3 regions of the Pradoshia sp. Z6_59 genome follow, and region 3 is predicted to be linked to each of the others. Evidence: riboswitches for the same ligand, from Rfam matches in the RefSeq annotation. Region 3 holds a riboswitch; each other region holds the start of a gene.
The links. A riboswitch is a leader RNA that binds a small molecule or an ion and turns the genes downstream of it on or off. The one in region 3 is predicted to bind S-adenosylmethionine.
Positions count from the first base shown of each region.

Region 1: linked by a shared signal. The riboswitch ahead of AC4D4B_RS04720 (O-acetylhomoserine aminocarboxypropyltransferase/cysteine synthase family protein) and the one ahead of AC4D4B_RS01230 (bifunctional homocysteine S-methyltransferase/methylenetetrahydrofolate reductase) in region 3 are both predicted to bind S-adenosylmethionine.
Region 2: linked by a shared signal. The riboswitch ahead of metK (methionine adenosyltransferase) and the one ahead of AC4D4B_RS01230 (bifunctional homocysteine S-methyltransferase/methylenetetrahydrofolate reductase) in region 3 are both predicted to bind S-adenosylmethionine.

Region 1 is NZ_JBZCPP010000003.1:136,017-144,449, reverse strand. It holds gene AC4D4B_RS04735 (MetQ/NlpA family ABC transporter substrate-binding protein) at 1-614, opposite strand, end outside; gene AC4D4B_RS04730 (methionine ABC transporter permease) at 627-1,295, opposite strand; gene AC4D4B_RS04725 (methionine ABC transporter ATP-binding protein) at 1,292-2,323, opposite strand; SAM riboswitch class I at 2,437-2,549, opposite strand; gene AC4D4B_RS04720 (O-acetylhomoserine aminocarboxypropyltransferase/cysteine synthase family protein) at 2,645-3,964, opposite strand; SAM riboswitch class I at 4,053-4,161, opposite strand; gene AC4D4B_RS04715 (thioredoxin family protein) at 4,448-4,729, opposite strand; gene AC4D4B_RS04710 (toprim domain-containing protein) at 4,704-5,099, opposite strand; gene gcvH (glycine cleavage system protein GcvH) at 5,274-5,657, opposite strand; gene AC4D4B_RS04700 (arsenate reductase family protein) at 5,730-6,113, opposite strand; gene AC4D4B_RS04695 (acyl-CoA dehydrogenase FadE) at 6,221-8,005, opposite strand; gene AC4D4B_RS04690 (acetyl-CoA C-acetyltransferase) at 8,071-8,433, opposite strand, start outside.
Region 2 is NZ_JBZCPP010000020.1:24,253-32,685, forward strand. It holds gene AC4D4B_RS16430 (ABC transporter substrate-binding protein) at 1-385, opposite strand, end outside; gene AC4D4B_RS16435 (alpha/beta hydrolase family protein) at 498-1,325, shown strand; gene AC4D4B_RS16440 (DUF2584 domain-containing protein) at 1,344-1,586, shown strand; gene pckA (phosphoenolpyruvate carboxykinase (ATP)) at 1,725-3,314, opposite strand; SAM riboswitch class I at 3,693-3,820, shown strand; gene metK (methionine adenosyltransferase) at 3,954-5,153, shown strand; gene asnB (asparagine synthase (glutamine-hydrolyzing)) at 5,351-7,246, shown strand; gene AC4D4B_RS16460 (C39 family peptidase) at 7,243-8,094, opposite strand; gene AC4D4B_RS16465 (gamma carbonic anhydrase) at 8,198-8,433, opposite strand, start outside.
Region 3 is NZ_JBZCPP010000001.1:215,168-223,600, reverse strand. It holds gene metH (methionine synthase) at 1-1,183, opposite strand, end outside; gene AC4D4B_RS01230 (bifunctional homocysteine S-methyltransferase/methylenetetrahydrofolate reductase) at 1,180-3,039, opposite strand; SAM riboswitch class I at 3,134-3,235, opposite strand; gene AC4D4B_RS01225 (SAM-dependent methyltransferase) at 3,360-3,956, shown strand; gene AC4D4B_RS01220 (hypothetical protein) at 4,165-4,323, opposite strand; gene AC4D4B_RS01215 (phosphatase PAP2 family protein) at 4,641-5,318, opposite strand; gene dapF (diaminopimelate epimerase) at 5,349-6,332, opposite strand; gene AC4D4B_RS01205 (hypothetical protein) at 6,428-7,234, opposite strand; gene AC4D4B_RS01200 (DUF4870 domain-containing protein) at 7,354-7,677, opposite strand; gene AC4D4B_RS01195 (undecaprenyl-diphosphate phosphatase) at 7,840-8,433, shown strand, end outside.

The DNA of each region.
Region 1 (8,433 bases), on a different contig from region 3:
ATCAGTACTGCATCGCCTTCGTCATTATTGTAAACCTGCGTAAGCATAGGTGCTTCAATATCCGTTTTAAACTTTAGTTTCTTCGGATTTTCTGCAATATCATCGACCGTTGCTGCTGTTTTATCAATGCCTTCTTTTAGCTTTATTAATCCTTCTGTTTCCAGCATAGATAGCATACGTCCATGGTCAGCTACTGAGCTGCTCATGATGATGCTTGCGCCTTTTGGAAGATCATCGAGGCTGTCATATTTTTTGGAGTAGACACCAATCGGTTCGATATGAATCCCACCTGCATTGGCGAAATCATAACCATTATCCTTCACTTGACTCTCAAAATAAGGGATGTGCTGGAAATAGTTAGCGTCAATTGAGCCATCTGCCAAAGCTTTATTCGGCATTACATAGTCTGTAAATACTTCAACTTCAAGTTTAATACCTTTTTCTTCCAGAAGAGATTCTGCTTTCTCCAGAATTTCCGCATGTGGAACATTTGAAGCACCAATTTTAATCGTTTTTAGCTCTTTGTCCCCGGAATTGGATTCATCACCTGAACCACCACAGGCTGCCAATAAAAGGGTTAATCCTAAAACAAGTATGAACGATAACTTTTTCACTTTGGTTCCTCCCTAGCGCTTATCTATTTTTCTTGTTATAAAATCTCCAATAAATTGGAGAATAAACACAATAATCAATACTAAAATAGTAGCAACAATCGTGACATCTGTCTGTCCTCGGCTAAACCCTTCCAAATAGGCAAGGTTTCCAAGTCCACCCGCACCAATCATACCGGCCATCGCTGTATAACCTACGAGCGCAATAGCCGTAACTGTGATACCAGAAACAAGCGCAGGCAGAGATTCTGGTATTAGCACCTTCCATATGATTGTAAAGGATGTAGCCCCCATCGATCTTGCTGCTTCGATTACACCTTTATCAATTTCACGCAATCCAATCTCAACCATTCGCGCATAGAATGGAGCAGCACCGATAATTAATGCTGGCAAAGCTGCATTAACACCGATAATACTTCCTACTAAAGCCTTTGTGAAAGGAATTAACAAGACGATTAAAATAATAAATGGAATGGAACGGAATATGTTAACGAAAGCACCTACGATTCCGTAAATCACTTTGTTTTCCCACATATTCCCCTTTGAGGTCAAGAATAATAGTAGACCCAATATAATTCCAAGGAAAAAAGTTGCGATTAATGAGACACCTGTCATATACAAGGTTTCCCATGTCTTTTCATAAATTCGTTCCCAAACTACATTTGGTAATAATGTTTCCATCATTCTGAAATCACCTCCACACCAATTTCCTGATTGTGGAGATAGTCAATTGCTTTTGCCACTTCAGCAGCATCACCGTCTACATGAATAAATAATGTTCCATAGGACCCGTGCTGAGTCTGCGATATTTTACCCTGCAATATGTTTACATTGATTTTGTAAGAGCGGATAACCTCTGATAAAACAGGGGTTTCAGCTGATTCACCAATAAAGGATAATTGCACAACTTTACCCGTCGGATATTCAGCAAGCAAATGCTCAATCGTCTCTTTCGTTTCTTCCGGCTCAGTCACTTGCTGGACAAATCGTTTAGTAATCGGAGCATTCGGTTTTTTAAATACATCAAGTACTTTTCCGCTCTCGACTACTTTCCCCATCTCCATCACAGCAACGCGGTGACAGATCTTACGAATAACATGCATTTCATGAGTAATTAATACGATTGTCAAGCCAAGCCTTTTATTTATATCAACGAGTAAATCCAAAATATCGTCTGTAGTCTGAGGATCAAGTGCTGATGTCGCCTCGTCACAGAGAAGAACCTGCGGATTGTTCGCTAATGCACGCGCTATACCGACTCGCTGTTTTTGACCGCCGCTTAACTGAGACGGATAAGCATTTTCACGGCCATCCAATCCTACCAGACTTACAAGCTCCTTCACTCTTTCTTTACGTACCTTGCTTGGTACCCCTGCAATTTCTAAAGGAAACTCTATATTTTCACTGACTGTCCTTGACCAGAGGAGATTAAAGTGTTGAAAAATCATACTTATTTCCATTCTGGCTTTTCTTAATTCAGCACCTTTTATAGCAGCCATATCTTTGCCTGCCACCAAGACACTTCCTTCTGTTGGCTTCTCTAAACCGTTCAGCATTCTAATGAGAGTACTTTTTCCCGCACCGCTGTACCCGATAATTCCAAAGATCTCGCCCTTTTCAATAGACAATGAGACTTGATCCACTGCTTTGACAGCTGATGAACGTTTAAATGTTCCTGAGAAGGTCTTCGATACATCACGTAATGTAATCATAAAATGTTCACCTGCTCTTTCTATCAACCTATAATTAAAGAATAACTTCAGTTAAACAAAAATGCCTTTCTGCGGAGGCAGAAAGGCATGATTAATTTATAACATGTTCCTTTCTCTCATCTCCCAGGATCTATTATCCTGTGTGAATTGGCACCTTTTCAATCATAAATGATTGCCGGTTGCCGGGCTTCAAAGGGCACAATCCCTCCACCTCTCTTGATAAGAGTACATAAACTATTCAATTAATTCTAACTGTCTGCTATCCTATCATGTTAAAGAAAGAACTGTCAACACCAAAGTCTGCATAGCATGTTCAATATGTTATTTCACAGCCGCCTCAGTGGAAGCTATACCTGTTGCTTTTTCAATCGCAAGCTCCAATTCTTCAATTAGATCTTCTGCATGTTCAATTCCAACAGACAGTCTGATTAAATCCTCCTGCACACCTGATGCTTTTAATCCCTCTTCACTTAGTTGCTGATGAGTCGTGCTTGCCGGATGGATAATTAGGCTCTTTGCATCTCCCACATTGGCCACATGGGACCACAGTTCAACGGAATCAATCAGTTTTTTACCTGCCTCGCGTCCACCCTTTATTCCAAAAACAACGACTGCTCCAGCACCTTTGGGTAAATATTTCTTCGTTTTTTCGTAATCAGGGTGATCTGAATCTCCTGGATACAAGACCCATGATACAGCCGGATGCTGTTTTAAATAATCAACTATTAATCTCGTATTGGCTATATGCTCCTTCATTCTCACATGCAGAGTTTCCAATCCGAGAATAAATTGAAAGGCATTGTACGGGCTTAAGGAAGGACCTAAATCTCTCAACAGCTGAACTCTAGCCTTCACAATAAATGCTGCTGCACCAATTGCTTCACTGTAAATCAGATCATGATAACTTGGATCCGGTTCTGTAAAGCCCGGAAATTTAGATGAATTCCAGTCAAACTTCCCTCCATCGACTATGACCCCACCTAATGTGGTTCCATTTCCAAGCAGCCATTTCGTAGCTGAGTGTACGACGATATCCGCTCCAAACTCAATCGGACGTGATAAATAAGGAGTAGCAAATGTATTATCAATGATTAATGGAATTCCAGCTTCATGAGCAATTTCCGCCACCCGTTCAATATCAAGAACCTGCAGGCTTGGATTTCCAATCGTTTCTCCAAAAATAGCTTTGGTCTTTGAAGTAATCGCTTCTCTAAAATTTTCCGGATCACTTGGATCCACGAACCTTACGTTAATACCATACTTAGGAAGAGTATTGGCAAATAAATTGTAGGTTCCGCCATATAGAGTGGATGCAGAGATAATTTCATCACCTGCTCCAGCAATATTTAGAATGGAGAGTGTTATAGCTGCAGCACCACTTGAAACAGCTAAAGCTCCAATACCACCTTCTAATTCGGCTATGCGTTCTTCGAATACACTTGAAGTGGGATTATGAATTCTAGTATAAATATAGCCAGATTCAGCTAATCCAAATAAATCCGCAGCATGATCTGTGTCTTTAAATAAATAAGCATTCGTCTGGTAAATCGGCACGCTTCTCGCTCCAGTTACCGAATCCTGCTGCAATCCTCCGTGTATACCTACTGTTTCAAACCGATACTTCTTTTCTTCATTTGCCATTCTACATCTCTCCATTTCATTTTAAGTAGAGAAGTGAGTAAATGAAAAAAACCTCTTCATATAAGAAGAGGCAGGCATTTTCCATCTCTCCTTATCTCCCGGATTTATTTGTATCCGCAGGAATTGGCACCGTGTATTATAAAAATACCGGTTGCCGGGCTTCAACGGGCCAGTCCCTCCACCTCTCTTGATAAGAACCAAGTATTAAGTTGTTAAAACTATAGCATATGGGGAAATTTGAGTCAACTGATTATTCTGAATTTTTAAATTATATATCAAGAGGCTTACCTTTGCTATATTTTATAAAAATCCGCCTGCAGTTAGCCACTCAGTAAACGTCTGATTAGTTATATTACAGGCTATTGGGGAGAATTCTACAATCTATTAAAACTTCTGTCATAGACAGCGTAAGATAAAAACAGCACCTTTAAGAGATTCTAGTTAAATATTGTATCGACATATTTCCTGAGAAATAAACTGCTCTTATTCTGTAATTCTCTTTAATTGATCTACAAGATAGGGAACTGAGTGGAAGGCATAGATTTTATCGATTGGCTGGTTATCCTTGATTAAAATGAGGCATGGTACACTTTGAATTTGATATTCTTCTGCAAGTTCCTTAGCATAGTTAAGATTGACTTTTTCCAAAGAGGCATTGGGGAGGACTTCCTTTGCAATATCAAGCATCTTGCCTGCTAATTGACACGTTCCGCAAAGAGGGGTAAATGTGTAGATTGCTTTATTTATCGTGGTTTGATTGTTCATTTTTTATTACATCCTTCATTTGTTTTAAAAATTCGGCTTTCACATCTATATTGGCTGCCAAAAGAACCATTGCTAGATGGTATCTTGGCGCGTTTGCTACTTCACGGTATGTACGATCAATATATATGTGAGATGCATTTGGCATCTCTCGTCTTAACTGTTTTCTCAGCTTTTCTCCAGATTCATCGGCATCAGCCAAAATATACACATCTCTCTGTTCAAGTTCGTCGACTAATTCATCCAGTTTCGATAAACTGATGGTTCCATTTGTACATCTTATATCGACAGGTTCATTAAGTACAGATTGTATTTTTTGGCGGTCGGTAGAACCTTCCACAATTATCACTTTCTCACTTTGAGCATCCCGCATGATTGATCACCTTTTATTAGGAGAGTACGTTCTATGTGATTGGACAAATGCCTTCGCCTTCGTCTTTTTCATTATATGTATCTTACCCTAACATAATGGAAAGTAACAATTGATTTAAAGCATATAAAAAGGAAAGAAGCTTACGAATGACCCAAAACTTCTTCCCTTTATTGACTACTCTTCTTTAGTCGCTGTTTCGTATTGGTCAGCATCCATTAATTCATCATATTCGCTGATTTCGGATGGTTCAACTACTACCATCCATGCTTTTTCATATGGAGATTCATTAACGTATTCTGGACTATCCGCTAATTCTTCATTTACTTCAACAACTGTCCCACTGATTGGCGCATATAATTCAGATACTGTCTTTACTGACTCTACACTGCCAAACGGTTCATTACGGGTCAATTGATCACCTATTTCCGGTAGCTCCACAAATACGATGTCTCCCAGTTCTTTTTGAGCAAAATCAGTTATTCCAATTCGAATCTTACCATCCTCTTGTTTAACCCATTCATGCTCAGCTGTATAACGTAATCCCGCTGGAATGCTCATGATTTAATCCCCCCAAAATGTATGTATGGTTCCTATTTATCATGACATCAAACTGGTTATTTGACAATTGTTTCATGCCCATATTTTCTGATAATTTTCCTCTTTGAATCCTACTGTAACTTTTTCTCCATCAAATGCAATTGGACGTTTGATCAGCATCCCATCTGATGCAAGCAGGGCTAGGCTCTCATCTTCAGACATTTCCTTAACTTTATCTTTCAACCCAAGTTCTCTGTATTTCATCCCACTTGTGTTAAAAAACTTCTGAAGAGGCAGTTCACTTTTCTGACAAATTGTTTCTAGCTCTTCTTTCGAAGGGGGATTTTGTGCTATATCAACTTCTTGATAGGATATTCCCTTCTCATCAAACCATTTCTTTGCCTTTCTGCATGTCCCACATTTAGGATACCAGTAAAATGTAATCATGTTTATCACCTCAATTGAAGCATACCACATTTTTTCATCTATCTTAAATGGTTATACTTCTGCTCTAGAGAAGGTAGTCAGTCTAGCATAGGAAAAGAAAAAGCCTGGTTTTCACCAGGCCTCCATCGCACAAAGGATTAAACAGTGTAACGCTCAGCATCAACTAATTTTTCTGCAGCTTCACGTTTAACTGCGATTACATTGATTGGTGTGAAACGTGTGAATTTACGTAAAGCTGATGTCATCATACGTAATGTATCACCAGTTTCTGTTGCCACTAATGTTTCTTTAGCATGCTTTTCGATTTCTCCAAATGCTTCCTGGCAGAAGATTTGAGTATAAAGCAGTTTTTGTTTGTTCTTTTCTAAGCCATCTTTTTTGATTGCTTTTTCTGTACGAAGAACAACTGATTCCATCGCATAGACGAAAGAAGCAATATCCGCAATATTAACAAGAATTTCTTGCTCTTTTTCCAGCTCAGCACCATATTTTTGCGCAGCCAATCCTGCTATCATAATACCAATCTTCTTAGCATTTTTCACAAGATGTTTTTCTTGATCAAGTGGCTCTGTACCTGGCTCTTCAGGCATTAGCATCATGAGCCCTTCAGAAAGTTCCTGTGCTTTTTGTAATAACGGCAATTCACCTTTTAAAGCTTTTTTCAGGAATGTACCTGGTACGAGCAGACGATTAATTTCGTTTGTCCCTTCAAATATACGGTTAATACGGGAATCACGGTACATTCTTTCAATTTCATACTCAGCCATAAATCCATAGCCTCCATGAAGTTGAACTGCTTCATCCACAACATAATCCAAAACCTCGGAAGCAAAGAACTTATTTAAGGAGCATTCGATTGCATATTCAGCAATTGATTTTGCTACTTCTTTCCCATCTTTGACTTCTTCATCACTTAGGCGGCTCATTCTTTCTTCGAATAAACCAACTGTCCTATATACAGAGCTTTCAGCTGCGTATATTTTGGAAGCCATTGTAGCGAGCTTTTCTTTTGTTAAATTAAAAGAAGAGATTGGTGTTTTAAACTGTTGACGTTGATTAGCATACGTAGCAGCTAATTCAAATCCTCGTTTGGAAGCACCGACAGCTCCCACTCCCAATTTATAACGGCCGATATTCAAGATATTAAAGGCAATCACATGGCCTCTTCCCGCTTCTCCCAATAGGTTCTCAACAGGTACTTCTGCATCCTCAAGAATTAATGTTCTGGTTGAGGAACTCTTAATTCCCATTTTCTTTTCTTCCGGTCCAGTAGAAACACCAGGATATTCTCTTTCTACGATAAATGCAGAGAATTTGTCGCCGTCGATTTTTGCATATACGACAAACACATCCGCAAATCCTGCATTTGTAATCCATTGTTTCTCACCATTTAAGACATAGTGAGTTCCTGCTTCATTCAATTTTGCTGTTGTCTTTGCACCAAGTGCATCAGAGCCTGAGCTTGGTTCTGTTAAAGCATAGGCTGCCAGCTTTTCACCTGTAGCCAATAATGGCAGGTACTTTTGTTTTTGTTCTTCGTTACCAAATAAAACGATTGGCAAGGAACCGATTCCAACATGTGCACCATGAGAAATTGAGAAGCCGCCTGCACGGGATAATCTTTCTGAAATAAGAGCGGAACTGACCTTATCCAAGCCTAATCCACCGTATTCCTCCGGTACATCAGCGCCCAATAGACCTAGTTCTCCAGCTTGTTTCAATAGTTTTACAGAACGGTCAAACTCATGATTCTCTAAATATTCCACCTGAGGCAATACTTCATTTACTAAATAATCCTCAGTCGTCTTCGCAATCATTTTATGCTCATCTGTATAATCCTCAGGTGTAAACATGTTTTCTGCTTCAATATCTTCAATTAAAAACGCTCCGCCTTTTAACACTTCTTCTGTTTGATTAGCCACTTTTCTTCCTCCTTATTTAGAGATGACTGGGCTATTGTCGCCAATCATCTCACCGCTCATAAATTTTATGCTAATAATTCAAATACTCCAGCCGCGCCCATTCCTCCGCCAATACACATCGTTACGATTCCAAACTGCTCATTTCGGCGTTTCATCTCGTGAAGGAGGCTCAATGTTAATTTAGCTCCAGTACACCCAAGCGGATGTCCTAATGCAATGGCACCGCCATTTACATTCACCCTCTCCTCATCCAATCCAAGCTGACGAATTACCTGAATGGATTGAGAAGCAAACGCTTCATTCAATTCGAATAATCCAATATCGGATAAACTTAAGCCTGCCAGCTTAAGAGCTTTAGGAATTGCTTCTACTGGTCCGATTCCCATAAGTTCCGGCGGCACTCCTGCGACTGCAAAAGAACGGAATTT
Region 2 (8,433 bases), on a different contig from region 3:
CTATTTTTTCTCTGGAAACAAGAAAAGTTCCATCTGTTTGAGTTAATTGGGCAAAATTAATAACAGGATCTCTTGAATTCTGTCCATGAACATAAATAGAAGTTTCTGAGCCAACAAGCACGATATCAGCCCCGCCTGACAGTAGAGTAGTCATTGTCTTATCACCGCCCCATGCAGTCTGCAGGTCTACATCAAGCCCTTCGTCCTTAAAAAATCCTTTGGCCAGGGCGACATATTCAGGGGCATAAAAAATAGAACGTGTGACTTCTGCTACTTTAACTTTTGTCAATTCTTCAGTCGGGTTATTTTCTTTACAGGCCGATAAACTAAAGATGAGCAGAATGGACAGCATACAGAAGAAGCTGGTTTTAAGATAATGTTTCAAGGGAATTTCCTCCTTAGTAGGCAGTATGTATGCCAAAGTGTAGTTAATCGTATTGTATGTATGGTATATATTTGTGTGAATGCCTATAGAACTTTGTAAAGGAGCCCGGATTATGGATGAAGTAAAATCATCGTTAGGTAGTATCGTAGATAGAAGTCGATATCCATCGCCACATCCGGATATAAATCTATATATTGTCACGTATTTATCGAATGGATTAATGGTTAAGGGGCTCTTAGCAGAGCCAAAAAAAGATGAAATACTGGACGGATTTTTATATTTACGCGGAGGAATTAAAAATGTTGGGAAGGTCCGTCCGGGGCGTATCATTCAATTCGCAAGTCAGGGATTTGTTGTTTTTGCTCCCTTTTATCGTGGCAACCAGGGTGGAGAAGGAGAGGAAGATTTTGCAGGAGAAGATCGTTGGGATGCTATTGCAGGTTTTGAACTTTTAAAACAACATCCAAAGGTTAATCCTAAAAAGGTTCATATCTTTGGATTTTCTCGAGGTGGGATTATGGCACTGTGGACAGCTATATACTGCCAGGACGCTGCTTCACTTGTCACGTGGGGTGGAGTTTCCGATATGGTCCTGACTTACATAGAGAGAATTGATTTAAGAAGAATGCTGAAAAGGGTCATTGGAGGTACGCCAAATAAGGTGCCGGATGAATATAAAGCCCGTACACCCTTGTATGAAATTGAAAAAATACCATGTAACGTTCTAATTATTCATGGTGAGAAGGATAAGAACGTTTCGGTTGAACATGCCAATCTATTAAGAACCAGGCTGCAGGATCTCGGTAAGAGCGTCGATGTGTGGTACCTTAAGGACTATACACATTATTTTCCTCCGAGAATAAATCGGCAAATTGTCTCGGATTTAACGAAATGGATGAAAGAAGCCGCTTCAAATGATACCATTGAAATAAATAAATGAAGCAGGGGAGTGAGAGAATTGGGTATGCCAATGGAATTGAATACTCTTATTGTGACAAAGGCTAATGAAAAAAGGGTTGAGGAAAATCTATTTGTCCTAAAAAAAGAAGGATACCGCTTATATCCAATTGAGATTCCGATTGATATCCGAAAAACTCTGGATGGGGAATCGAGAGGAACGGCGCTGATAAAAAAAGTGGAATGGGAAAATAACTGCACAACCATTACATATGAGTTAATTTCCTTAAATTCCAGTAACTAAATTAAATAGAAACTAAAGAAAACAAACCTTCATCCAGAACTTAATTGGGCGGTGGGTTTGTTTTTAAATTTAGATAAAAATAAAATAGTGCCTCAGGAAGGCCAATTCTTTTTGGCTTCCTAAGACACCGCTAGTTCCTTAAAAGGTAATTGGACCACCTTTAGATTCAATTTCAGAACTAATATTCTTAAATTCCTTGAAATTTTCTCTGAATTTATTTGCAAGCTCATTTGCCTTTTTATAATAGGCTTCTGAATCCTTCCACGTTTTTTGAGGCTGTAAAACTTCATCCGGTACTCCGGGTACATGTAAGGGAATCGCTAAGCCGAATATTCTGTCTTGTACCGTTTCAATATTGGCTAGTTCTCCTTCTAATGCAGCTTGAATCATCAAACGTGTATAAGAAAGCTTCATTCGGCTGCCTGTTCCATATTCTCCTCCAGTCCAACCGGTGTTAACCAGATATACCTGAACTTGATGCTCCTCAATATTTTTGCCAAGCATCTCAGCATATTTTGTTGGATGTAATGGTAAGAACGGTGAACCGAAGCAGGTAGAAAACGTTGCCTGTGGTGAAGTAATTCCGAGTTCAGTTCCTGCCAATTTACTCGTATAACCGCTTAGGAAATGATACATTGCCTGTTCTTTTGTTAACTTGCTGATTGGAGGCAGAACACCAAAAGCATCAGCAGTTAAGAAGATGATGGTATTGGGATGGCCTGCTATACTTGGTGTGACGATATTCTGCATGGCTTCGATTGGGTAAGCTGCCCGGGTATTTTCAGTTAACATTCCATTATCATAGTCAGCAATTCTCGTATCTTCGTCTACAACTACATTCTCTAGTACAGAACCAAAGCGAATGGCATTAAAAATTTGAGGCTCTTTTTCCTCTGTGAGATTGATGCATTTTGCGTAACAGCCGCCTTCAATGTTAAATACCCCATCAGGAGACCAGCCATGTTCGTCATCACCTATTAGGCGGCGATTTGGATCGGCTGATAAAGTAGTCTTTCCAGTACCTGATAGGCCAAAGAAAAGAGCTACATCTCCCTCAAAACCTACATTTGCTGAACAATGCATAGAGAACACATTATTCTCAGGCAGCAGGTAATTCATGATTGAAAAAATGGATTTTTTCATTTCACCTGCATACTCAGTGCCTCCAATTAAGACCACTTTTTTTTCGAATGAAATGATGATAAACGTCTCAGAGTGTGTACCGTCCACAAGAGGGTTTGCTTTAAAACCTGGTGCTGAGATAATAGTAAACTCAGGCGAATGGTTTTCAAGCTCATCTTTAGTGGGGCGGATAAACAACTGATGTACAAATAAATTGTGCCAGGCATATTCATTGATTACTTGTATAGGAAGGCGGTAGTCTGTTGCAGCTCCAGCAAACCCATTAAATACAAATAATTCATCTCGTTTTTCGAGGTAATCGATAACTTTATCATATAATTTAGAAAATGCATCTTCAGATATTGCTTGATTGACGCTTCCCCAGGCTATTTTATCTTTAGTAGCAGCTTCCTCTACAATATATTTATCCTTTGGGGATCTGCCGGTATATTTACCTGTTTCAGCTTTAATAGCTCCAGTAGATGTGAGGATGCCCTCTTTTCTGGTTAATACTTTTTCAACTAGTTGTGGCACTGAAAGCTGAATGTGAATATTATCATGAGTAAGTAATTGTTTCAATTCATTGGAAACTCCTACACTGTTCATAAGGTATCATCCTTTTCCAGAATTTTGGTAAGTATATTATATGGAAATTAGTATAACACATTTAATTGATTTATCCATACTAATTGTGTTAATTTTCAAAACAATTGATTAATATAGTATATAAGAATAACTATTATTATTTTCCATAGTGAAAAAAACAGTGATGTTAGTCAACCTTTATGGATAAATAACAATGTTTATTTATTTGAATATTCGTAAATTAATTATATCAATATCATAATAGAAATGCGAATCTTAAGGTCGGAATGTGTTTCTTTTAGGAAAGGATGAAGCTCCAGGTCTATCTTAACAATATATTCCTGCTTATTTATTGACAGAAAATGATGGATAAGATATTATATACATTTGATATGGATACTCTTATCAAGACTCGGTGGAGAGACGAGCTCTATGAAGCCGGGGCAACCTGCAGTTTGATTCCTTTAATGGAAATCACGCAAAGGTGCTAACTTGATGCAAGGTTATAATGCCTTGAACGATGAGAGTGAAAGGCCGATTTCTGAGACTCAGACCTTTCCTCTTTTCTTTATAAAGGGGAAAGGTCTTTTTTCGTATAATCAGGAGATAATTAAAGATAATGAGTAGCCATAAACAGGGAAACTGAAGGAGGAAATATACATGTCTAATAAAAGACATTTGTTTACATCAGAATCTGTAACAGAAGGTCATCCGGATAAAATTTGCGATCAGGTTTCTGATGCCATTTTGGATGAAATATTAGCAAAGGATCCAAATGCAAGGGTAGCCTGCGAAACATCTGTTACCACTGGATTAGTTTTAGTAGCGGGAGAAATCACTACTTCTACGTATGTGGATATTCCAAAAATTGTACGTGACACAATCAAAGGGATTGGTTATACTCGTGCAAAATATGGTTTCGATGCAGAAACATGCGCTGTCTTAACCTCTATTGATGAACAATCTGCAGATATCGCCCAAGGTGTAGACCAAGCTTTGGAATCAAGAGAAGGCACGATGTCAGATGAAGAGATTGAAGCAATTGGGGCGGGAGATCAGGGTCTAATGTTCGGTTTTGCCTGCAACGAAACAGAAGAATTAATGCCTCTTCCTATTTCTCTTGCTCACCAATTATCTCGAAAGCTGGCTGAAGTTCGTAAACAAGATGTTCTGCCATACTTGCGTCCTGATGGAAAAACACAAGTCACAGTGGAATATGATGAAAACAAAAATCCGGTTAGAATTGATACAATCGTAATCTCTACTCAACATGACGCGGATACAACACTGGAGCAAATTAAGAAAGACTTAAAAGAACAAGTAATAAAACCGGTTGTTCCAGCTCACCTTATTGATGAACAAACTAAATATTTTATTAACCCAACGGGCCGTTTTGTTATCGGAGGTCCACAAGGGGATGCAGGCTTGACTGGCCGTAAAATTATCGTAGACACGTATGGTGGATATGCACGTCACGGTGGTGGAGCATTCTCTGGTAAAGATGCTACAAAGGTAGACCGTTCTGCTGCCTATGCAGCCAGATATGTAGCTAAAAATATTGTAGCAGCAGGTCTTGCAGATAAAGCAGAAGTTCAGCTGGCTTACGCGATTGGTGTAGCTCAGCCAGTATCTATATCCATTGATACGTTCGGTACAGGTAAAATTGAAGAGGAAAAATTAATTGAATTAGTACGTGCTAACTTTGATCTGCGCCCTGCAGGAATCATAAAAATGCTTGATTTAAGACGTCCGATTTATAAACAAACAGCAGCTTACGGACATTTTGGACGCAATGATTTAGATCTTCCTTGGGAGAAAACGGATAAAGTAGAAGTACTGCGTACGGAAGCTAACATCTAAGATAAACAGCATAAACATTTCTAGAAAGAGGGATAAGCCCTCTTTCTTTTTTTGTCTAAATATGGTAATATTAGGAAACTATGAAATCGGGTATAATGGATCGTATTTTGTCGGGACGCTAGCTTATATCTAAAATCTAATTCTTTGATATTTTTAAATGAAAAACAGTCGAAAGTAAAGGTAGTGAGTGAATAATAATGTGTGGATTTGTAGGATGTATGCATGATCACCAACAAGCGAATCAGGATTCAGAACTAATTAAAAGTATGAATGACTTGATTACGCATAGAGGGCCGGATGACGAGGGGTATTATATAGATGAACATATCCAGCTTGGTTTCAGAAGACTAAGCATCATTGATATTGAATGTGGACATCAGCCCTTAACGTATGAAAATGAACGCTATTGGATTGTTTTTAACGGAGAAATATACAACTACTTGGAATTGAAAGTAGTGCTTGAAAAGGAAGGCATGGCGTTTTCTACAAATTCAGATACTGAAGTAATCCTGGCGGCATTTGTTCAATATGGGGAAAAGGCAGTTGAAATGCTTCGTGGGATGTTTGGGTTCGTGATTTGGGATAAACAGGAGAAATCTGTTTTTGGTGCCCGTGATCCATTTGGGATTAAACCATTTTTTTATAAGGAAGATGGGGATAAGACTTATTTTGCCTCTGAGAAGAAAAGCATTATATACGCTTTAGAAAAACAAGAATTGGATCCTGTTTCTTTGCAACATTATCTTACCTTTCAATTTATTCCAGAACCAGCGACGATGACAAAGAATGTGAAAAAATTATTGCCTGGACATTGCTTTACAAAGAAAATTGGAGAACCTATGGAGATCCGTCAATATTGGAAAGCTGAATTCAAACCTATACTGCGCAGTGAACCAGATTGGATTAAAGAAATTCAAGATGTGATGTATGACAGTATTAACATGCATATGCGCAGTGATGTACCTGTTGGTTCATTTCTTTCCGGTGGAATTGATTCCACAATCATTGCTTCCATTGCTAAAGAAATTCATCCTGGAATTAAAACATTCTCAGTTGGATTTGAACAGAATGGTTTCAGTGAAATTGATGTTGCTAAAGAAACGGCTGACAAGCTTGGGGTAGAAAATATTAGCTATATTATTTCACCGCAGGAATATATGAGGGAACTGCCGAATATCATGTGGCATATGGATGACCCGTTGGCAGATCCCGCTTGTGTGCCTTTATATTTCGTGGCAAGGGAAGCGCAAAAGCATGTAACGGTTGTTCTGTCAGGTGAAGGAGCGGATGAATTATTCGGAGGATACAATATTTACCGTGAGCCTCAATCCTTAGCCATGTTTAATACAATTCCTGTACTTATGAAAAGAGCGCTAAAAAGAATTGCTGCCATGATGCCTGAAGGTGTAAAAGGCAAGAGTTTTATAGAGCGCGGCTGTACGCCGATTGAAGAACGCTATCTTGGAAATGCCAAGATGTTTATGGAGGAAGAGAAGGGGCAATTATTCAAATTATATAAATCAAAGCTGGATTATACTACAATAACACATCCGTTCTACGCAGAAACACCCGACTATGATGATGTGAGCAGAATGCAGTATATTGATATTCATACATGGCTGCGCGGAGATATATTAGTAAAAGCTGATAAGATGACGATGGCACATTCTCTTGAGCTTCGAGTGCCATTCCTTGATAAAAAAGTATTTGAGGTGGCATCCGGAATTCCAACTGATTTAAAAACTGCTCATGGAACGACCAAATATATACTTAGAAAAGCTGCAGAGGGAATCATTCCTGACCATGTATTAAATCGTAAGAAACTTGGTTTTCCAGTGCCTATCCGTCATTGGTTAAAAAATGAAATGTATGAATGGGCGATTACAATAATAAAAGAAAGCCAAACAGATCATTTGCTGGATAAGCAAGTCATTATGAATCTGTTCAATAATCATGTTACAGGTAAAGCGGACAATAGCCGTAAACTATGGACTGTATTGGTATTTATGATATGGTACTCTGTATATGTCGAAGAAAAATATCCTTTCCAGGCATTAGCTGAAAAGGATATGATAAGTGACCCAATCCATTAATCTTTATAGGTTATAGCCTGTTTTCCCATTTGCACCCACGCTTTTTCAAAATCAGCGGAGGGTGCTTTTTTATTTTTAATTCCTGTTAAGGGATCGTTAAAATAAATATAATCCTGATCATAGCCTGTTACTACGACAGAATGTTCCTTATAAGTAATTGATATTTTCCCATTTGGTGTTTTCCAAGTATGGAAATAGGATGGATCTAATTTTTTATAGGCTGTATTTATAATGACCCAGACTGGTCGATTAGTTGAGAGATATTTTTTAATTTGGTTGAAATTCCCATTGGTAAAATCGATTATTTTGCCAGGCATATAATGCTCAGCAAGTTTTTTTATAGGCTTATGATACACTCCAAGGCCAGGTTTATTAGTTGAATACATATCTCCAATAAATCCATCATTAGGATCACCGTAATGGATTTCACCATTTATTTTTTTTATTTTAGCTGGATTTTTTTTTATTTGCTGGGCAAGTTTTAATTTATCCGCATCCAATCCGGCAAATTGAAGAAGCATGGCCAGGCTAGTTACTTCACATCCTCTTGGGAGCTCGGGCAGCTGTTTAACGATCGGCACATCAAGAAGTACTTTATCTTTGGCAGGAGGTTTTGCAGGTCGATTATCATTGGTAATAGAATTTGTTAAGCTTACTGACTTATCAATCATATTATTAATTTGATGAGCAAAGGAGTAATTTGAGTTATAGACCTTCCAGCCTGTAAACAGGAAAGTGCCTATTAAAGAGATAACAATCAAAATAGATAGTGGCTGATATTGACGCCATAGGACCAAAATGATTGAAATGATACTAAATAACATGAAAATCAAAATGAAAGTATTCATAATCCTACTCCTGAAATTGATTTTAAAAAGGTGTATCATTTATAGCTAAATAATAAAGGGAATGGGTATACAATAAAGAGTATACCCTAATGAGGAATGATAATTAGTTATTCTCTTTTAAAGGTTGTATACTTGAATAATAGCGTGCTTTTTCTGCGTATTCCTTATTTATTCTTTCCATGTCTTTACGATCATCATCTGTTAATTCACGAATTACTTTAGCAGGTCTGCCGAAAGCGAGTGTGTTTGGTGGGATTTTTTTACCTTGAGATACTAAACTGCCTGCACCGATGAAGGCACCTTCTCCTATTTCAGCTCCGTCAAGAATAATGGAGCCCA
Region 3 (8,433 bases):
CTTCCATATCAGACACTTCATCGCTATCTGGATCAGCCAGGCAAACATCTATTACATGGGCTCCTTTTTTGACTTGCTGTCTGGCAATCTCAGACGCTTCTTCAAATTTCCTGTCCTTAATCAAATTCTTAAACTTTCTGGACCCGATTACATTCGTCCGTTCACCTACAAATAAAGGTCTCATTGAATCATCATAGATTAAGGCATCAATACCAGAGACAGCATGATTACCCTGTTTATCATTAATTTGTCTCGCTTCAATTCCGGTAACAGCTTCTTTAATAGCTCGGATATGATCAGGTGTCGTTCCACAGCAGCCCCCAACTAGATTAATCCATCCTTTTTCGGCAAATTGTTTAATCTTCTTGCTTAGTGAAGATGGTGATTCATTATATTGGCCATTTTCATCCGGTAATCCTGCATTAGGGTAACAGCTAACTGCTGCAGTGCTTAATTCAGATAAAGACCTGATATGGTCAGCCATGAACTCGGGACCGGTTGCGCAATTAAGCCCGATTGCTAGAGGATTCATATGCTCGCACGATATATAAAAAGCTTCAATGGTTTGACCGGCTAGAGTAGTTCCCATTGGTTCAATTGTTCCTGAGATAATCAATGGTACTTTTCTGCCTAAAGATGAGAATGCTCTTTGCATTCCAATATAAGCTGCTTTCACATTTAATAAATCCTGCGATGTTTCCAAGAGTAGCAAATCAACTCCCCCATCAAGCAGACCCTTCGTTTGCTCTTTATATGAATCTGCCAATTGTTCAAAAGTAGCTCCGCCTGTTACGGATAAGGTCTTGGTGGTGGGTCCCATTGAGCCTGCGACAAAGCGAGGGCTGTCAGGACTGTCAAATTGTTCAGCTGCTTTTCGAGCCAATTGAGCTGATTCTTTATTCAGCTGATATGCCAGGTGACCAAGATCATATTCATCCAGTACAATTGGCGTTGCCCCGAATGTGTTTGTTTCAATAATATCCGCCCCAGCTGCCAAGTACTCTTCATGAATCAATTGGATTACATCCGGGCGGGTTAGAGTTAAGTACTCATTACACCCATCGTATTGTTCCCCGCCAAAATCATCCTCTGTTAATTGATGTGCCTGAATCATGGTTCCCATTGCTCCATCTAGAATAACTATTCTTTCAGCCAATAACTCTTTCAATTTTTCTGTTCTCATGATAGATGCACTTCCTTATTTACAACTGATTTCTGTTCTTTGATGTACCGAACCAAATTCCCGCTTAATTCATATTTCATAAAAGGTGTAATAATATAGATCCCGTTAAATAGTTCACTTGCCGCGTCCACTAATTCTTTTGAAATGGCAAAGCTTTCGCGAGCACAGGCTTCCTTATCCGCTCCGGCTCTTTCCATCGCCTCTCTAACATGAACCGGCAAGGAAATACCCGGCACTTCATTATGTAAAAACTCTGCATTTCGGTGACTCGTTAAAGGCATAATGCCAATAAATATCGGCTTTGTTATATGCCTGGTTGCCGCGTATACTTCCTCTAATTTTTCAATACTAAACACGGGCTGGGTTAAGAAATAATCAGCTCCAGCCTGAATTTTCTTTTCCATTCGCTGTACGGCTTTATCTATGTACTTTACATTTGGATTAAAGGCAGCTGCGATATCGAAATTTGCCCGGCTACCCAACGATTTTCCAGAATAAGAGCGCCCCTCATTCAATTGCTTAATCAATGAAATCAGGTCCATGGAAGAAAGATCATATACTGAAGTTGCGCCCGGAAAATCACCAATTTTCGAAGGATCCCCAGTCACTACCAACACCTCTGATAATCCAAGGGAATGCATGCCCATTAAATGAGACTGTAAGCCAATCAGATTATGATCCCGACAAGTTAAGTGAACAAGAGGCACCGTATTTAATTTTGATTGTAAAATCGACGCTACCGCAAGATTGGATATTCTCGGTGACGCCAATGAATTATCCGCAAGTGTAATCGCATCGGCACCTGAATCTAATAGATAGCGACTTCCTATTAAAAAATCCTCCAGGCCGAACGTCTTTGGCGGATCCAGCTCCACGATCACCGTCGTTTGTTTTTTTGCCTTACCTAAAATTGTATCTGGACCTTTTCGTTTATATTGAATGATTTCATATGATATAGGCTGATGCTTCGGCTTGGCTACAAAATCTTTCACCTTTACAGGGTGAAGATCTTCGATTCCTTTACGAATGGCCTGAATATGGGCAGGAGTTGTACCACAGCATCCACCTAACAGCCGGACCCCCTGCTTCACAAGCTGCCTTGAACTATTAATGAAATAATCCGCTTCTGTCGAATAGACATATCTTCCATCTGATAAATCAGGTAAGCTGGCGTTTGGATATGCTGCATAATAGGTATCTTCTAACACAGGTACTTCTTCGTAAGAGCGAATCATATGATAAGGACCCATCCGACAATTGATGCCTACCACATTTGCGCCTGTTTTTTTCATTAGAGAAAACGCCTCACTGACATGCATTCCATTTTGCAAAAGGCCTGTTTCATGCAGAGATATATTCGCGATAAGAGGAAGATCACTCATTTTTCTAGCCGACTCTATCACCGTTAATAATTCGTCTAAATCATAATAGGTTTCAAGTAAAATGCCATCCGGCTTTTCATCCAATAAAGCGGTCAGCTGTTCTTCGAAATATCCCTTAATTTCAGTCAATATTAATTCTGATTTCCTGAAGCTCCGCAAGCCGCCAATTGTCCCGATAACAAATGTATTTGGATCAGCTGCAGCTTTCGCTATTTTCATTCCGGCTCTATTAATTTGAGAAACTTCCCTTTCAAGGCCATAGCGCTTTAATTTATGAAAATTTGCACCGAATGTATTCGATTGAATCACATCAGCACCAGCCTCAATATAACTTCTATGCATCTTTTTGATCTGATTGGGGTTTGTCAAATTAAGCTCTTCAAAGCAACTATCAATTCCAAATGAATATAAAAGTGTTCCACTCGCTCCATCTGCGACGAGAATTTTTTCATTTAACGTTTCCAAGAGTTTCACTGTCTTTCCCCCTAATTAGTTGGTTAATCTCTCTGATGAGGAAAACAGACTAATAGAAAAGAGCTTTCATCATGAAAGCCCTCTTTCCTAAGGTCTCTCATCTCTCAAGCATTGCTTGCTGGAATTAGCACCTTGGATTACCATCCAGGTTGCTGAGATTTCAACGGGCCAGTCCCTCCATCTCTCTAGATAAGAATATGAAATTATATATTTACTTAATTTACTATAAATTTTCAGTTATTTCAATCTATTTTGATAATTAATCCAAAAGAGTTAACGATTTAGTATTTTGGGTATGTATGGGGTAGGAGTGATGTTAAATGAAGGAAATAATAACGAATCAGTTTAAAAATCCAACTGGTGTCCTCGGAAAGATTGCAGGTAAAATAATGGCCTACGAAAATGAGGAATTATATGAATGGACATTTGATCAATTGTCTATTACCCCAAATGACACACTGCTTGAAGTTGGTTTTGGCCCGGGTGAAGGAATGCATATGCTTTTTAAGAAGCACCCTACCGTTCAAATTGATGGTGTCGATCCATCAGAAGAAATGGTGAACAATGCGAGCAAGCGTAATCAAGAACAACTCAAACGCAATCAGCTTCGTTTATTCAATGGAACTGTTCTCGAGATTCAGAGTCCAATGGTGTACGATAAAATATTCAGTGTAAATAGTTATCCATTATGGGAAAATCAAGAGGCTTGTATTCAAAAAATACATTCTTTATTAAAAGAGAATGGAAAACTGACTATAACCGTACAGCCAAGGCAGGAAGAAGCAACTGAAGAACAGGCTTATGCCTTTGCTGATGAGATTAAAGAGGTTCTAAACAAAACAGGCTTTAAATCTATTAAGGTTCAAACAAAACCGCTCAAACCGTGCTTATCTATTAATGTCACAGCCATCAAATAGACTTTTTTGTGAGTATTAGAAGTTCCAATCAAGCCTATGCCACTCTTTCTATCTGACCCTTTTGAACCAATAAAAACCATAAGCTGCTCCATCAGTTTTGATTGAATTTCTATTATTTAGGGTATATTATAAACATATAGACATATATTAAAAACCAGAGAGCTGGATACTCCCTGGTACAACTAATAGCGAGTGGTATGCAAATAGCTTAATTCTTAGAGGAACCACCCTTATGCTTTGGTCGGCGCGGGGTGGTTTTTCGTTTGCCCTTAAGCCGAAGATTGGCGAATCGCGTGGCGATGCCGGCAGCAAGGGTCGTGAAAAAGATCATTGCTACATCTTTTGCCAGAGCTATTAGAAAATCCATACGTATATCACCTCCCTTCTCCTTTATATAAGGAAAAGAAGGTGCATACCACCCGCACCAAGTAGTTGTATGAAAATTATACCATATATGTTATTGATAACATAATGACCCTGTTGGTCTTTTTAAGGGAATTAAATATCCTTAATCCTTGCTAATGAATCCCTTTTATTTACTCCCCTTGCTTACTTATGCCAGAATATTTTACTTTATAAATTATCACAACACATATTTCCTTAAATAACCTTTTGCCACAGACCGCCAGGATTTCCAGAAAAAAAAGCCGTCCATAAGCCATTATGGCTTACCGACAGCCCCTATTACGATTTCGAACCTTTTGTTTTTCGATATTCCCCAAATGTAAATACAGTTGCAATGATAGCAAGCCATGCACATCCTGCAATATACCCTGCAATGACATCGCTCGGATAATGGACACCCAAGTAGATTCGGCTGTAACCAATCGTTAAAATCATAAATATACAAATCGCATAGACAGCCAATCTGATAGGCCGATTCTTCGTGATTCTGGTAGTTATGATCATAAGTGCGCCGTAAAGGATAAAGGATGACATAGCATGACCGCTCGGAAAGCTGAAGCCATTTACCTCGATCAATGGATTTAATGTTGGTCTCTCCCGCTGAAAAATCCATTTTAAGTAATGGTTAACATAACCGCCTGATAATGTCGTGATGATTAAGAATATGACACTTACTACACGTTTTTTAAATAATAAAAACACAGAGAAAAGGATAACCAATAGAATATTCCCATCCACTGATCCAAGATTAGTTATAAAGGTAAGGACTTTTGTGCTTAAGTCATTAATACTCCCCTGCACAGCCTGGATGATGGTCATATCAAAATGATAAAGCTCATTCCCATTTATGTCCTCTGCAATATCTACGAAAAGGATGGTACACACAATAAAGAGGGCGATTAATACGAAAAAGGTGATTACATGAACATTTAAAAAGGTATTTGTCTGCTTCTTCATTTTGCCCTCCTATCCCGATATGATAATGGCTCAGCCTAATTTAGATTCTACATATGCTTTAGCATGTTGTTGGAATGCTGAATAAGCCTCTGCTTCTTCTCTATAGACTTTCCTTTCTCCAAAGCTAACATGTAGTGGTTCCAAATTTAATTGAATAACTGTTTCATACTCATACGTTGCATTGCCAATCAAATCAATCCACGTTTTATCTGGCAAATCATGAACCTGGCACAAGACCATTCCGCCTGGATTATAGACGTGCAGAACTGCTTCATCAGCCAACTCATCAATCCATTTTGTAACTAGACTTGAAGCTGACATTGCCGTTCCGCATGCATCCGTAAAGCCAACTCCTCGTTCATATGTGCGAACAAAAATGGATTCTTCCTCCAGACGGGAAACGAAGCTGACATTCACACCATCTGTAAACCAGTCATTCTTTCCATTCAGCATAGTTGCAATTTTCTCTTGTTTATCCGAATGGATTACCTCTTTATCAACGAGACTGATCAGATGTGGATTTGGAACTGACAGAGTTGTGAACGTAAGATCCTCGTCTATAAACGGCAGGCTTTGATTGATGATTTCGTCCATTTCAGTATTCATTGGCAATGCACTCGTTGCCTTGATAACCGGAGATATTTCGACGCGGTATGTAGGGATATCCTTATACATGTCCGGCTCTTTTGCGACCTGCAGGATAGCTTTCATCGTTTCGATCAGCAGATTATTTTTCTTCAATTTTTCTTGAACATACCGGCCTACACAACGGAGGCCATTCCCGCACATGGATGCTTCAGAACCATCTGCATTAAAGACTCTCATTCTTGCATCTGAGGCCTCACTGTTCAACACAAAGAGAATTCCATCTGCTCCCTCAGTGCCCGTCCGCTTGCACATATTTATAGCCAATTGGCCTCGTTCTTCATCTGTTAATGGTAACTCGGTATCCATTTCATCAATTAAATAAAAATCATTGTTGGAACCATGTACTTTAATTATCTTTATATCCATTCTCCTGCTCCCTTCAAACAACTTCTCTTCACTATTTCACCATTATAAAACATATTGTGCAACAAGCTAAAGTTTAGCGATGTTTATAGGAGTGGTCAGTGGTTTTGCTGCTGAAGGTAATCCAGGCAAAAACAATAGCCTATTCTCTTTTCATCCTCTGTTGCTCCTTCCGTAAATGTCAGGAGAGGTGTATTGGGATCCAGAAAATGTTTACTGTAGTATGCCGGCATCCATCCACAGGAATAATGCACAATTTTCCGCTCATCATATGTTTGTTTAACAATAAATTCAGATCCATGAAGGATTTCACCGCCATATTGCCGGATTCCATATGGATTTGCCACATTGCTTGTACTTTTTTTCCGCAGTTGTTTAGTTTGTTTATACCTGCCTATTTGTTCTTGCTTAGCCGTTAAAATTTCAATATCCCCATTTAACCCAAAATGGCTTCGATACTCACATAATACATGGCCGTTGCTGTCTGAAAGGACATATCTTCTCGGTAAAAAAATAAGTAAAAAAGCTGGAATGAGCCACATCCAAATATTTTCCCGTTTATCTTTAAGAGATCCAACCAACTTTCCTTCTGTTGAGAAAATAGCCATATGCAGGGTCGGGGCTGGTAAAAATCCAAGGAAATACTGGCTGTTCGACAGCGGCGATCCTTCCTCATCAGCCTCTTTTGCTTCCGGAAGTTCTCTCATTCTGTTTTTCAGTCTGAAATTGCGATTAATAGAAAAAAGAACCAGCACTATAAAAGGGATGGTAACACACGCAGCTAATATGATATCCAATCCAATCAACCAGGCAAACAAAAAACAGAGGAGACCGACTACAAAGTATGCGACTAATTCTGCTGTATATATGCTATGAATTTTTTGGTAATAATGCTTAGTAGTCAAAGATTTTTCACCGCCAATTTTTTAAACCTGACAATCATCTATACATTCTATGATGAACATGTCCAAAATAGTATATAAAAAAGACCCGGCAAAAATTATGCCGAGGTCTTCACCTATTGCTATTTCAATATTCGAAGTGTTAATGGGATTTGATAATATTCTCCGGAATATGCCTTTACAGCAGCCACTATTGTAAATACCAATACATATATTCCAATCAGCCAAGCAAGGATAAAACCAATACCGATGAACGCCAATATAAATGCTATAAAGGAGTAAATCGTATAGCTGATTAAAAAGTTTAAATATTCCTTACCATGGTAATCGATAAAATCGGAGTCATTCTTTTTAATTAACCATATAACAAGCGGCCCAACCAGCACTAAGAAAAAACTGCTGATATAGATGGCTACTGCCCATAATTTATCATTTGTATTTTTCATTATTTACAACCTCCTGTATTTCTATATAAATTTATACGATTCATTCCTCATTTAGGTTTCAAAGCTTTCATGATTTCTTTCTGTTCTTCATACACTCTATACAGAAACTATAGACAAGTATAAAAATTTGGTTTTGTAACCTGCATGAGGAGGCTGACTAATTTGTTTGAAGAATGGAAAGCAATAGTACTGGGGATCATTCAGGGACTTACTGAATTTCTCCCTATCTCCAGTACGGGTCATTTATATTTAGGGAGACATTTATTCGGTCTCGATGAAGCAGGATTATTACTGGATACCCTGCTGCATACAGGGACACTTATTGCATTGCTGATTTTTTATTGGCATGAAATTATAAAACTTCTTAAAAAACCATTTTCGAAAATGACATTCCTTTTGATAATCGGGACAATCCCTGCAGTTTTAGCAGGTGTACTATTCAATGATTATTTTGAAGGTATTTCTAAATCCGGAATTACAATTGGCTGGGAATTTCTTATAACTGGAATTGTTCTATGGTATGCGGATATTATGCCCAAACAAAATAAAAATTTAGAGAGCATTACCTATAAACAAGCGTTATTTATTGGTACTTTCCAAGCGGCCGCCATTTTTCCGGCCATCTCTCGATCCGGTTTTACGATGGCAGCGGGCCTCTTCAGCGGTCTTAACCGTGAAACGGCGGCTTACTTTTCCTTCCTCCTCTCCATACCGGTCATATTCGGAGGAATATTATTTAAGAGTAGAGATTTATTA